Linked DNA regions of Kaistia algarum. The protein of the gene in region 2 binds, or shares a complex with, the protein of the main gene of each other region. Links are inferred from orthologs where the notes say so. Each region holds a gene or a part of one and is shown on either strand. Other genes may lie near its edges. The genes, in order: rpsG and tig.

The links.
Region 1: the proteins of tig (region 2) and rpsG are in contact, whole or in part, in a crystal structure (PDB 3GTY), measured with the Thermotoga maritima proteins. The link is inferred for Kaistia algarum from one-to-one orthologs. Residues at the interface, in WP_004081061.1 of Thermotoga maritima: Glu122, Val124, Val129, Leu130, Tyr133, Glu188, Gly259, Ile262, Tyr263, Glu266, Ser270, Glu273, Gln274, Glu277, Arg308, Gln311, Ile312, Ser315, Tyr316, Glu325, Arg329, Arg336, Leu363, Phe366, Trp367, Arg373, Leu377, Arg381, Leu384, Glu387; in WP_004081843.1 of Thermotoga maritima: Lys34, Lys52, Lys55, Glu59, Arg62, Gln63, Glu66, Asn67, Lys69, Val71, Arg95, Ala109, Lys110, Lys111, Gly112, Arg113, Pro114, Glu117, Glu121, Ile124, Ala125, Tyr127, Asn128, Asn129, Thr130, Gly131, Lys135, Asp139, Arg142, Met143.

Annotation. Positions count from the first base shown.
Region 1 is NZ_JAPKNJ010000006.1:16,419-21,334, reverse strand. Bases 524-3,241 are described here. They hold rpsG (30S ribosomal protein S7), read right to left. Parts: upstream 2,259-3,241; coding sequence 1,788-2,258; downstream 524-1,787. Other genes in these bases: OSH05_RS24935 (cupin domain-containing protein), read right to left, coding at 3,087-3,241; rpsL (30S ribosomal protein S12), read right to left, coding at 2,273-2,644; fusA (elongation factor G), read right to left, coding at 524-1,764. Outside these bases: more of fusA, read right to left, coding at 1-523; more of OSH05_RS24935, read right to left, coding at 3,242-3,524; OSH05_RS24930 (alpha/beta hydrolase), read right to left, coding at 3,672-4,892.
Region 2 is NZ_JAPKNJ010000001.1:155,327-163,615, forward strand. Bases 4,450-7,384 are described here. They hold tig (trigger factor), read right to left. Parts: upstream 6,626-7,384; coding sequence 5,273-6,625; downstream 4,450-5,272. Other genes in these bases: OSH05_RS00785 (ATP-dependent Clp protease proteolytic subunit), read right to left, coding at 4,450-5,008; OSH05_RS00800 (NAD(P)H-hydrate dehydratase), read right to left, coding at 6,866-7,384. Outside these bases: lon (endopeptidase La), read right to left, coding at 1-111; OSH05_RS00770 (linear amide C-N hydrolase), read left to right, coding at 416-1,510; OSH05_RS00775 (SDR family oxidoreductase), read left to right, coding at 1,878-2,816; ATP-dependent Clp protease ATP-binding subunit ClpX, read right to left, coding at 2,876-4,138; more of OSH05_RS00785, read right to left, coding at 4,373-4,449; more of OSH05_RS00800, read right to left, coding at 7,385-8,289. UniProt on the Bacillus subtilis protein: Involved in protein export. Acts as a chaperone by maintaining the newly synthesized protein in an open conformation. Functions as a peptidyl-prolyl cis-trans isomerase.

The DNA.
Region 1 (4,916 bases), on a different replicon or contig from region 2:
AGCGGCACGCGAGGCTATTTCGAAGGCGATCGCCGAGGAGTCGACCTCGTGATACGCGCCGTCGATCAGGGCAATCTTGACGTCCACGACCGGGAAGCCCGCAAGCGGACCCGAGGTCATGACCGAGTTCAGGCCCTTTTCGACGCCCGGGACGTATTCCTTGGGAACCGTACCGCCGACGACCTTGTTCTCGAAGCTGTAACCGGCGCCGATCTCGTTCGGCTCGATGATGAACTTGACGCGGGCGAACTGGCCCGTACCGCCGGTCTGCTTCTTGTGGGTGTAGTCGATTTCCGTCTTCTTGCGGATCGTCTCGCGATAGGCGACCTGCGGAGCACCGACATTCACGTTGATGTTGTACGGCGCACGGCGAAGGATATCGATCTTGATGTCGAGGTGCAGCTCGCCCATGCCCTTGATGATGGTCTGGCCGGACTCGCTGTCGGTCGAAACCCGGAACGACGGATCTTCCGAAGCAAGCTTCTGAAGTGCGACGCCCAGCTTCTCCTGGTCGGTCTTGGTGGCCGCCTCGACGGACATCTCGATGACCGGCTCGGGGAATTCCATCTTCTCAAGCAGAACCGGATGAGCCGGATCGCAGATCGTGTCGCCGGTGCGGGCTTCCTTCAGGCCGACCAGAGCCACGATGTCGCCAGCGAAGGCCTCATCGATGTCTTCACGCGAATTGGCATGCATCGTGACCATGCGGCCGATACGCTCACGCTTCTCCTTGGTGGAGTTGAGGAGCGTCGTGCCCTTCTGCAGCACACCCGAATAGATGCGTGCAAAGGTCAGGATGCCGAACGGATCTTCGATGATCTTGAACGCGAGCATCGAGAGCGGCTCGTCGTCGGTCGAATGACGCTCGACTTCCTCGCCGGTCTTCAGATCGATGCCCTTGGTCGGCGGAACGTCGACCGGGGACGGCAGATAGTCGACAACCGCGTCGAGCAGCGTCTGCACGCCCTTGTTCTTGAACGCCGAGCCAGCAAGGACCGGGAACCACGTCGAATGCAGCACGGCCTTGCGGATCAGCCGCTTCAGCGTCGCGGTGTCCGGCTCGTTGCCTTCGAGATAGGCTTCCATCGCCGTGTCGTCGAGTTCGACGGCAGCCTCGATCAGCTCGGCGCGAGCCGCAACGGCCCGGTCGAGCATGTCGGCAGGGATCTCGATCTCGTCATACTTCGCGCCGAGGCTCTCGTCATGCCAGACGATGGCCTTCATCTCGACGAGGTCGACGATACCCTTGAAGTCCTGCTCGGCGCCGATCGGCAGCTGGATCGGAACCGGACGGGCACCGAGGCGCGTCTTGATGTCCGCGATGCACATGTCGAAATTGGCGCCGGTCTTGTCCATCTTGTTACAGAAGACAATGCGCGGCACATGATACTTGTCGCCCTGGCGCCAGACGGTCTCGGTCTGCGGCTCCACACCCTGGTTGGAGTCGAGAACGCAGACAGCGCCGTCGAGAACACGCAGCGAACGCTCGACTTCGATCGTGAAGTCGACGTGGCCGGGCGTATCGATGATGTTCAGGCGCTTGCCGTTCCAGAAGGTGGTCGTAGCCGCCGACGTGATCGTGATGCCGCGTTCCTGCTCCTGCTCCATGTAATCCATGGTTGCAGCGCCGTCGTGGACCTCGCCGATCTTATGGCTCTTGCCGGAATAGTAGAGAATCCGCTCGGTCGTCGTGGTCTTGCCGGCATCGATGTGCGCCATGATGCCGAAATTGCGGTAGTCTTCGATCTTGTGCGTGCGGGCCATTATGGTCTCACCTTGTCCGATCGTTACCAGCGATAGTGCGAGAACGCGCGGTTGGCTTCAGCCATCCGGTGCGTGTCTTCGCGCTTCTTGACCGCATTGCCACGATTGTTCGACGCGTCCAGCAGCTCGCCGGACAGACGCTCGACCATGGTCTTCTCATTGCGGGCCCGGGCAGCCGTCAACAGCCAGCGGATCGCCAGCGCCTGACGACGATCCGTGCGGACCTCGACCGGAACCTGATAGGTAGCACCACCAACGCGGCGCGAACGCACTTCGATATGCGGCGCGACATTGTCCAGCGCCTGGCGGAACACCACGACGGGCTCCTGCTTGGTGCGGGCCTGGATCACATCGAGAGCACCGTAGACGATGCTTTCGGCAACAGACTTCTTGCCGTCATACATGACGGCATTCATGAACTTGGTCACGACAATATCGCCGAACTTGGGGTCCGGGATGATCTCGCGCTTCTCTGCACTATGGCGACGGGACATGATTCAGAAATCCCTTACTTCGGACGCTTCGCGCCGTACTTGGAACGACGCTGCTTACGGTTCTTGACGCCCTGGGTGTCGAGAACGCCGCGCAGAATGTGGTAGCGCACGCCCGGCAAGTCCTTGACGCGACCGCCACGGATCATGACGACCGAGTGTTCCTGCAGATTGTGACCTTCACCGGGAATATAGCCGATGACCTCGAACTGGTTGGTCAAACGCACCTTGGCGACCTTACGAAGTGCCGAGTTCGGCTTCTTCGGGGTCGTCGTATAGACGCGCGTACAAACACCGCGCTTCTGCGGGTTCTGCTCCAGCGCGGGCACCTTGTTCCGCTTTGCCGGCGCCTGGCGCGGCTTGCGGATCAACTGATTGATAGTCGGCATGCGTCGCCTTCCAGCTAGCCTACGGTCCTGTATCGCTCGCTCTTCATCCACCGTTGAGAGCCGTATAGCCCATAAACGAAGGGCGCCATTTCCGCTCGTTAGGGCGGAGGCGCTACGAAGAGCAGAGGATCACGGCTTGCGCCGCGATCATGCGTGTCGCTTCTAACGTCTTTTTTCGATCCAGACAGCGTTTAAACCCGAACTCCGCGGCGCGTCGCCAGCGAACGATTTAGGCTTACCACCTGCCCGAAAGCTTGCGGAACCTACTTATTCGCCCCCTTCGCGTCAACCCCCGTGCGCATTTCTTTTGGCCGAGGCCCGAACGGGAAGATTGCTGCGACGGCTGAGCGTAAGCGGCGTCTTTGTTGCGCAAACCGATCGTCTGAAGCAATTTTCTTTCGCGACCTCGGTAGCGGTGGTTCGCGAGTCCCGAATCGGCCCGCTATTGCGGGGGCGGCACCTTCACGGAGAACGGCTTCCCCTTCTCGCCGGTGACGATCATGAGGATTCGCACGGCCTCATTGCCGACGACTCGCCCGTCATGTGGCCGGTTGACCATTTCGGCGAACGAATCGCCGGCCTTGAAGGTCTGCTTCCGGCCATCCGCCATCTGCACCTCGATCGCACCCTGCAGAATATACGCGTAGGCGGGATAGGGGTGCTCGTGCCAACCCGTCTCGCCGCCAGGCGGAATTTCGACCAGCAGGCTCTGCACTTCCGGATCGTCGATCTTGGGATACTGGATCGCGTCGCCGCTCGTTGTCGTCTCGGTGTCCAGCAGACGTTGCACCTTCACGGACGGCTTGTAGCTCTCCTCCGCCAGTGCACCCGATGCGCCAAGAACCAGCGCCGCCGCCACGATCGCCTTGAAGCCTCTCATCGCTTTCCCCTCCCCGTTGACCGCCGATATACGGCAGTTGAAGCTCCGTATAACGGCGAAGGGTAAACGGAAAGGGCAGCGCGGAGCCGCCCTTTCATGCGAAGGGCGAGCGTTCGTCGAGCTCTCGCTCGCTTGGGAGATGAAGGTCTATCGGCCCACCTGTGTCGTCGACTGGATCGCGTCGCCAGTCGCCGTGGCCGTGTCGCTGACCTGATCGCCGAGCGCCTCGACATTGCCGTTGAAGTTCTTGCGCGTATTTGGATCGACGAGCGCCACGGGTGCGGCAACGACGAGCCCCGCAGCAGCACCGACCGTTGCCGCCGCGCCGGTCGAAGCCGCGATGATGCGGTCACCGAGACCCACATTCGAATCCGTTATCGCCTGCCCCTCCGCGAGGCGGGCGCCGATCGCCTGCACGACCTGCGGGCTTGCCGCGAACTTGCCATGGTTCAGCTTGTCGTCCGTATGGAGCTTGGTCAGATCGATGACGGTGATCTTGTCCCTCTCCAGTTCGGTGAGATAGGGCTCCTTGGACGGATCGATCTGGCCCAGCCGTTCGACATTGCCCCAGATACGCCGAGAGGCCGCAAGTGCGCGGTCATCCTGCGAGACGAACAGCGTGATCTGCGGACCCTTGCTGCCGATATCGGCCATCTGGCTGCGGAACACATCGACATCGACGTCTGGTGAAGCCAGCATCACATTCTTGATCTTGGGCAACACCCGGCCATTGCGGATCGCCATCTGGCGCAGCGCCTCCAGCGTCACCCAATTTCCCATCGAATGCGCGAGGACGGATACCTCGTCAACGTTCGGATCCTTGGCGAGCGCGGTCAGCAGCTTCTCGAGAGCGTCACGGGAGTAGTTCGTGCTCTCCCGGTCATAGCCATAGTCGAGGAGGCTGCCGCGAGAAGGCCAGGTGAAGAGGATCGGCACGACCGGCGCGCCGGAATCATGCACGATCTGGGCATAGCGGTACACGGCATCGTCGAAACGGTTGTTGAAACCATGAATGAAGACCAGTGCCTGGCGGCCCGGCGTCTTCTTGATGCGGTTGTTGAACCACGCCTTCGCCTCGGGAAGCGTCATGTCATCGGCCTTGACCGTCACGAAGTCCGTGGCCGGATTGCCGGGCAGCTTCTTCGGCCATTGCACGTCGCCAACCTTGCGCGCCGATGCCGGAGGGATCGAAACGACGATATTGGCGAAGTCGAGTGCCTGTCCGCGCTCTCCAGTGAACAGCACGGCGCGATTGTCCGAACGCATCCGCGTCGTCGCCACAGCCATATCGACCTGGCTCGTTCCGGCCGCCGTGAGCGCTACCGGCTCGAGGACGCCCTCCGGCCGGCCGCCACAGGCGCTGAGCATCGCAGCACTGGCGAGGATGACGAA
Region 2 (8,289 bases):
GAAGAGCGGCACGATCATGTGCGGGAACACCACGATGTCGCGCAGGGGCAGGACCGGATAGAGTTCGTCGCCCATGGGAAGGCCGAGCGAACGCTTGGGTTCGGTTGTCATTCTGGTTCCTTTCACAACCGGTACGGCCCCGAAGGCACCGTTCGGCCTGGAAGTCGAGCAACGGCTCTTGGGAGGAAGCCGCAACTCGACTCGTCGGTTCGTGCGTCTGGCGACGCGTTGCTCATTAGGTGGCGTTGCCGCCTAGGGGTGTCAAGCACTGCTCCTTTACCGAACGGTCATGTTTGCAGGACCAATGCACAAACCCTGCCAGCACAGCCGCGAAGGCTGGTTGCCCCAGGTCATAATGTATGGCGTGCCGGAGTCTAATATGCCGTCTCGACCAGAGCACCCCCGGAGGACTCCCATGCCACGCATCCGCTCGACGATCGCCGCCGCAACCGCGACCCTCGCCCTTCTCGCGACCAGCCTCGCGCCGGCCGACGCCTGTACCCGGGCCGTCTATATCGGCTCGGACAATACCGTGATCACGGGTCGCTCGATGGACTGGCTTGAAGACATGCATACGAGGCTCTGGGCGTTCCCGCGCGGCATAAAGCGCGACGGCGCCGCGGGGCCGGGCTCGCCGGTCTGGACGTCAAAATATGGCAGCATCGTCGCTTCCGGCTATGACATCGGCACGGCCGACGGCATGAACGAGGCCGGACTGGTAGCGAACCTGCTCTACCTGACCGAATCCGACTACGGCTCAACCCATGGCAAGCCGCCGCTCTCGATGGCGCTTTGGGCGCAGTATGTGCTCGACAATTTCGCCACCGTGGCTGACGCCGTCACGGCCTTGGAGAAGGAGCCGTTCCGTGTCCAGACGGCCAAGCTGCCGAACGGCAAAGCCGCGCAACTGCACCTGTCGATTTCCGACGCGACCGGTGACTCGGCGATCTTCCAATATATCGGCGGGAAGCTGGTGATCTATCACGGCGAGCAGTATCGCGTGATGACCAACTCGCCGACCTATGACCAGCAATTGGCGCTCAACAGCTATTGGCAGGAGATCGGCGGGCTCACCTTCCTGCCCGGCACGAACCGGGCCGCCGATCGCTTCGCCCGCGCCGATTTCCTGATCCACGCCATTCCGACCAAGATCGCGCCGACCTATATCAGCGCCGTCCCGAACCAGAGCTTCGACAATCAGGCGGTGGCGAGCGTCATGGGCGTCATGCGCTCGGTCTCGGTGCCGCTCGGCATCACGACGCCGGGCCAGCCGAACATCTCCTCGACCATCTGGCGGACGGTCGCTGACCAGAAGAACAAGGTCTATTTCTTCGATTCCTCCACCAGCCCCAACACTTTCTGGGTGCCGCTCGCCGATCTCGACCTGAAAGAAGGCGCGCCGGTGATGATGCTCGACATAACGGGCGGGAAGGTCTTCGCAGGAAATGCGGCGGACAAGTTCGTCGAGACGAAGCCGTTCACGTTCATGGAAGTGGTGCCGACGCAATAGCGTCCACTCTCATGCGCAGGCCCTGTGCGTCGGCCGTCGCTTGCTCCTGCCCTTATCGGACAGCGCCAGCCGGGTCTGCCAACGGCGTTCATACGCCTCGAAACGAGGGGCCGCGCAAGGCGCTGCCCCTGCACGACGATGACAGCGGCCGGTTGACAGGCTCGGCGCGCCCGCAGTAAGTCGCTGTCGTCGAAAATGGCTGGCTTGGTCTCGGTAGGCCCAAGCCCTTCTCCCTGGCGGAGAAGCTCTGGTCCACGCTTGGCGTGTGATCCCCCGACAGTCCCCCGCGCCTCGGCGCGTCCCGGGTCTGTCTGGTAGCCGGTTCGAACTGCCTGCTTCGACCGACCCGCTCATCAAGGAGCCGTTCATGTCGGTCGTCGATTCATCCCGTTCTGTTCTCGTCTATCTCGCCAATGGCGTGCAAGGCGGAGCGGTCGTTCGGGCTGCGCTTTGCAGCGGGTTCAAGGTCCGGGCCCTCGTGCGCGACCGCGGAGGCAGCCACGCGCTGGCGGCACGAGACGTCGAACTCGTCGAAGGCGACCTGCGCGATCCCACGGCGCTGCTGGCTGCCAGCGCCGGCGTCGGGCATGCCGTGCTTCAGGTTCCCATTGGTCCGGCCGATCAGATGCTGACAATGGCAGCCAATGCGGTGACGGCATCGCGCGCGGCCGGCCTCCGGTCCATTGCCTTGAAGCTGGCGAGCGCCAGCCGGCCGGCGCCATGCGCCGAGCCCAGCTTCATTGCCAATGCGCAGATCGAGCATCTGGTTCGTAGCGAAGGCCCGCCCTTCGCCGTGGTCCGGCCGACCCTGTATCTGGACAATTTGCTGAAGCCATCCGCCCGCGCCGATATTGTCGGAGACGGCGTGTTCTCACCGCCGATCGACGCATCCCAGCGGATCGCTTGGACATCCGCCGATGATTGCGCGGCGGCAGCCATGGCCTTGCTGGACCGCGGTGTCGATGGTGGCGACCACCTCATCGCCGGGCCGGAAAGCGTCACCGGCGACGAACTGGCCGCCCGGATCTCAACCGGACTCGGGCGCCCGGTCGTCTACCGCGCGCAACCGCTCACCGAATTCGAATCGGAGATCGACGCGGTGATGGGGCAAGGCATGGGGCGGCGAGTCGCGTCGAAATTCCATTTCTTCGCCGGGCAGAAGCGCGAGGCCGACGCGATGCTGTCCGTTGCCTTCGAAGCGTCGGGCGCGCTCGCCGGCTTCGAGCCCAGTTCGATTGAGGCCTGGGTCCGGCGCCATCGTCAGGATTTTCTGGCGCCGGTGCATCCCGAGCGAGCCGCCGGGTGAAATGAAAAGGCCCGGCGGATCGCTCCGCCGGGCCTCCTATGTCTTTAGCCGCAGCCGGATCAGGCGTTGGCCGCCTCGTCCTGGCGCTCGGCGTAGATATAGAGCGGGCGGGCCTTGCCCTCGACCACTTCGGCCGAGATCACGACTTCCTGCACGCCGTCGAGGCCGGGCAGGTCGAACATGGTCTCAAGCAGGATCTGCTCCATGATCGACCGCAGGCCGCGGGCGCCGGTCTTGCGCTCGATGGCGCGCTTGGCGATCGCGATCAGGGCGTCGGGATGGAACGCCAGCTCGACATTCTCCATCTCGAACAGGCGCTGATACTGCTTGACGAGCGCGTTCTTCGGCTCGGTCAGGATGGTAATCAGCGCGCCCTCGTCGAGATCCTCCAGCGTCGCCAGAACCGGCAGCCGGCCGACGAATTCGGGGATCAGGCCGAACTTCAGCAGGTCTTCCGGCTCGACATGACGGAACAATTCGCCAGTACGACGATCCTCCGGACCCGCGACGCGGGCGCCGAAGCCGATCGAGGTCGAGCGACCGCGATCGGAAATGATCCGCTCCAGGCCGGCAAAGGCGCCGCCGCAGATGAACAGGATGTTGGTCGTATCGACCTGCAGGAATTCCTGCTGGGGATGCTTGCGCCCGCCCTGCGGCGGCACGGAGGCGACAGTGCCTTCCATGATCTTCAGCAGCGCCTGCTGCACGCCCTCGCCCGACACATCGCGCGTGATCGACGGGTTGTCGGACTTGCGGCTGATCTTGTCGACCTCGTCGATATAGACGATGCCGCGCTGTGCCCGCTCGACATTGTAATCGGCGGATTGCAGCAGCTTCAGGATGATGTTCTCGACATCCTCGCCGACATAGCCGGCCTCGGTCAGCGTCGTGGCATCCGCCATGGTGAACGGCACGTCGAGGATGCGGGCGAGCGTCTGCGCGAGCAGCGTCTTGCCGCAACCGGTCGGCCCGATCAGCAGGATGTTTGACTTGGCCAGTTCGACGTCGTTGTTCTTCGCCGCGTGATTGAGCCGCTTGTAATGATTATGCACCGCGACCGAGAGCACGCGCTTGGCGTGGCGCTGGCCGATCACATAATCGTCGAGGACGGCACAAATCTCCTGCGGCGTTGGAACGCCGTCGCGCGACTTCACCAGCGAGGACTTCGATTCCTCGCGAATGATGTCCATGCAGAGCTCGACGCATTCATCGCAGATGAAAACCGTCGGCCCAGCAATCAGCTTGCGCACCTCGTGCTGGCTCTTGCCGCAAAACGAGCAGTAGAGCGTGTTCTTGGTGTCGCTGCCGCTGACTTTGCTCATCCGTCTACCTCGCTGTCGTCCGGCCCTCCGGGCGGAACGACCTATTCGTGTATCAACCGGTTCGCGCTCAATCGAACCGGTCAGCGAAAACCCCGACCCTAGAGCCCCTGCCGACGGACGCAATCGGCTGAGATTGATCCAATCACGCTAGCGGCGACTCGATCAAGATATACTTAACGACGCAGCCCGCCTTGACGAGGCCGCGCCGCCGGGCGATTTCGGGGCTTAGCCGGGTCAATCTTTCTTGAGCTCGTCGAGAGCCTCGCGGGACGTCATCACCTGATCGATCAGGCCGAACTTCACAGCGGCCTCGGCGACGAGGAAATTGTCGCGCTCCAGCGCATGCTCGATCGTCTTGTAGTCGTTGCCGGTGTGATGAACATAGATCTCGTTCAGACGCCGCTTCAGGCTTTCGACTTCCTTGGCGTGGATCAGGATGTCCGTCACCTGGCCCTGATAGCCGCCGGAAGGCTGGTGCACCATGATCCGCGCATTCGGCAGGGCAAAGCGCATGCCCTTGGCGCCGGCGGTGAGCAGCAGCGAGCCCATCGAGGCGGCCTGGCCGATGCACAAGGTCGACACGGCAGGCTTGATGAACTGCATCGTATCGTAGATCGCGAGGCCCGACGTCACTACGCCGCCCGGCGAATTGATATAGATCGCGATCTCTTTCTTCGGGTTCTCGGCCTCGAGGAAGAGGAGCTGCGCGCATACGAGCGTCGACATATAATCTTCGACAGGACCCGTGATGAAAATGATGCGCTCTTTGAGCAGGCGCGAATAGATGTCGTAAGCGCGCTCGCCGCGATTGGTCTGCTCGACCACCATCGGCACGAGCGTGTTCATATAGAGGTCGACTGGGTCTTTCATGATCTTCCTTCGGCGACGTCAGCTTGCCACAGGTCTAATGTCATCGCCCCGGCCGACCTCACTCGGAATGACCGATTCCCGGGGCATTGCAGAGCCATACATATGGTAGGTCGACCGGCTTCGAAAGGGGTGGGTATCCCGAGTAACAGGGTGAACCCTCCCAAGCGCCGCATAGCCGGCGTAAAACGTTCCGCAGCGGAGCTTTGAAACGAGCATGGCCGCGACGAGCGCGGCCATGCTGTATCAGGTAGAACGAGCCGCGGCTCAGACCTTGGCGTCTTCCTCGTCGTCCTTGAACAGCTCCTCGCGCGAGACAGTGCGGTCGGTGATGTCGGCAAGGGTCAGGAGATGGTCGACGACCTTCTCCTCGAAGATCGGGGCGCGCAGGCTGGCGAGCGCCTCGGGATTTTCCTTGTAGAAGTCGTAGACCTGCTTCTCCTGGCCCGGATACTGGCGGATCCGGTCGACAAGCGCCTTCTGGACTTCCTCGTCGGTCACCTGGATCTGGTTCTTCTCGCCGATCTCGGAGAGCACCAGACCGAGGCGGACGCGGCGCTCGGCGATCTTGCGATAATCCGCCTTGGCTGCGTCTTCCGTCGTTTCCTCGTCGGCGAAGCTGCGTCCCGAACGCTCGAGGTCCTGCGTCACCTGGTTCCAGACGTTCTGGAATTCCTGCTCGACCATGGTCGGCGGCAGCTCGAAGGTGTGGCGCTCGTCGAGCTGGTCGAGCAGCTGGCGCTTGATCTTGGTGCGCGTCGCCACGTTGAGCTGGCCCTGCATCTGCTCGCGGATCGTCTCGCGGAGCTTTTCCAGCGATTCGATGCCGAACTTCTTCGCCCATTCGTCATCGACCGTGACAGCCACCGGCGAAGAGACTTCCTTGACGACGACGTCGAAGGTCGCGGCCTTGCCGGCGAGCGTCTTGGAACCGTAATCCTCGGGGAAGGTCACGTTCAGCACGCGCTCATCGCCGACCTTGGCGCCGATCAGCTGGTCTTCGAAGCCGGGAATGAAACGGCCCGATCCGATCTGAACCATGCCGTTTTCGTCGGCGCCGCCCTCGAAGGGCTCGCCGTCTATCTTGCCGACATAGGAGATGGTCAGGCGGTCGCCCGTCTCGGCGGCGCCTTCCTTCGGGCTGTACTCGCTCGAATCGCGGGCCAGCTTGTTGACCTCGGTGTCGACTTCCTCATCCGTCACCCCGGCGACCGGACGGTCGATCTTGATGCCGCTCAATTCGCCCAGCGTGAACGCCGGCAGAATCTCATACGTCATCTTGTAGGCAAGATCGCGCTTGCCGGAGAGGATCTCGACGGTCTCGTCCTCGCTCTCGGGCAGCTCGAAGCTCGGCTGCATGGCGGCGCGCTCGCCGCGCTCCTCAAGCGTCTTGCGGGCGTTCTCGTTCAGAACGTCCTGGACGATCTCGGCCATGGCCGACTTGCCGTAGAGGCGCCGCAGATGGGCCGTCGGGACCTTGCCGGGACGGAAGCCGTTGAGCTTCACCTGGCCCCTCATCTCCTCAAGACGAGCAGAGAGACGGCTGTCGAGCTCGGTCGCGGGGACCACGATCTGGATTTCACGTTTCAGGCCCTCGTTGAGGGTCTCGGTCACCTGCATTTTCAGCGCTTTCTCGTATCGGTCCGTTTGTTGGTTGGCGTCTAGCCGGCGCCGTCGTTCTCTTCTTACGCGGGCGCTGGTGCGGGCGGAGGGACTTGAACCCCCATGGCGCGAGCCACTGGAACCTAAATCCAGCGTGTCTACCAGTTCCACCACGCCCGCGACCGCCGACCGCCGGAACAGGCCTTGTGGCCGGACTCTGTCCAAGGCGCCGCCTCTATAGCATCCAAGCCCGCGCGGTCAATCGAAAAGCCGACGGAGGACTTCGGGCAACGCTTCGGGCAGGTCCTCGGCGATGAGTCCCCTACCCCGCATATTGCCCGCCTCGCCATGCAGGAAGACAGCGGCGCTGGCTGCCTCGAAGGCGGGCATGTGCTGCGCCATGAGCCCGCCGATCATGCCGGCAAGGACATCGCCCGAGCCGGCGGTGGCGAGAAAGGGGGGCGCGTTGTCGGCTATGGTTGCCCTGCCATCCGGATGGGCGACCACTGTATCGGCGCCCTTGAGAAGAAGGATGGCGCCCGATCGCCCGGCCGCGGCGCGGGCGCGATCGAGCTTGCCCGGCTCGCCGGCGAGATCGGGGAAGAGACGGGCGAACTCGCCGTCATGCGGCGTCAGCACCACCGGCGCCGAACGCGCCTGGATGGCACGGAAGAGCCGATCGGGAGTGTCGCGGAAGGCCGTGAGCGCGTCAGCGTCGAGCACCAGCGCCGCCTCGGTCGCCAGCGCGGCTTCGATCAGTTCCACGGTGGGCTCGCCCGTCCCCAGCGCCGGGCCGGCAACGACGACGTTGAAGCGCTTGTCGGCGAGCAGGTCGCGCAGGCCGGCGGCACCCTCGATCCGCCGCAGCATGATCGCGGTGAGATGGGCCGCGTTGACGGCAAGCGCGTCGGGCGGCGAGGCGATCGTGACGAGGCCGGCACCCACCCTGAGGCCGGCACGGGCGGCCATGCGCGCGGCGCCGGTGTGGAGCATGCCGCCGGAGACCACGACGAGATGGCCGCGGTCATATTTATGGCCGTCTGTGCGAGCAACGGGAAAGGCCGGCAGCCAAGCCTCCTTGCGGTTCTCGGCGGCGCGGGGCCGTATCCAATCGAGCACGCTGTCCTCAATTCCGATCTGAGCGATCGTCAGCCGGCCGCAATGGGCTCTGCCCGGTATCAGCCGGTGACCTGGCTTGGGCCGGAAGAAGGTGACCGTTTCGTCGGCACGGACGGCGATGCCCAGCACTGCGCCGGTGCGACCGTGAATGCCGCTCGGCAGGTCGACGGCAATGACAGGGGCGGGCGCGGCGTTGATCGCCCCCACCGTCCGCGCCGCCTCGCCTTCCAGATCGCGGTCAAGGCCCGCGCCAAAAAGCGCATCGACGATGATGCCGGCGTTCACAAGATCGAGATCGCCAAGCGGCAGGACGGGACCCGTCCAGTCAGCGGCGGCGAGCGCCGCATCGCCTTTGAGCCGCTCCCGCGCACCAAGCAGGCCGAGCTCGACGCGATAGCCGCGCGCCGCGAGGATGCGGGCTGCGACGAAGCCGTCACCACCATTGTTTCCCGGCCCGCAGGCAATCGCGACGCGGGTGCCGAGCGGGGCGCGGGCGACGACGTCGGCGACGGCCCGTCCGGCCGTCTTCATCAGTTCATAGCCCGCCATTCCGCCGGCGATGG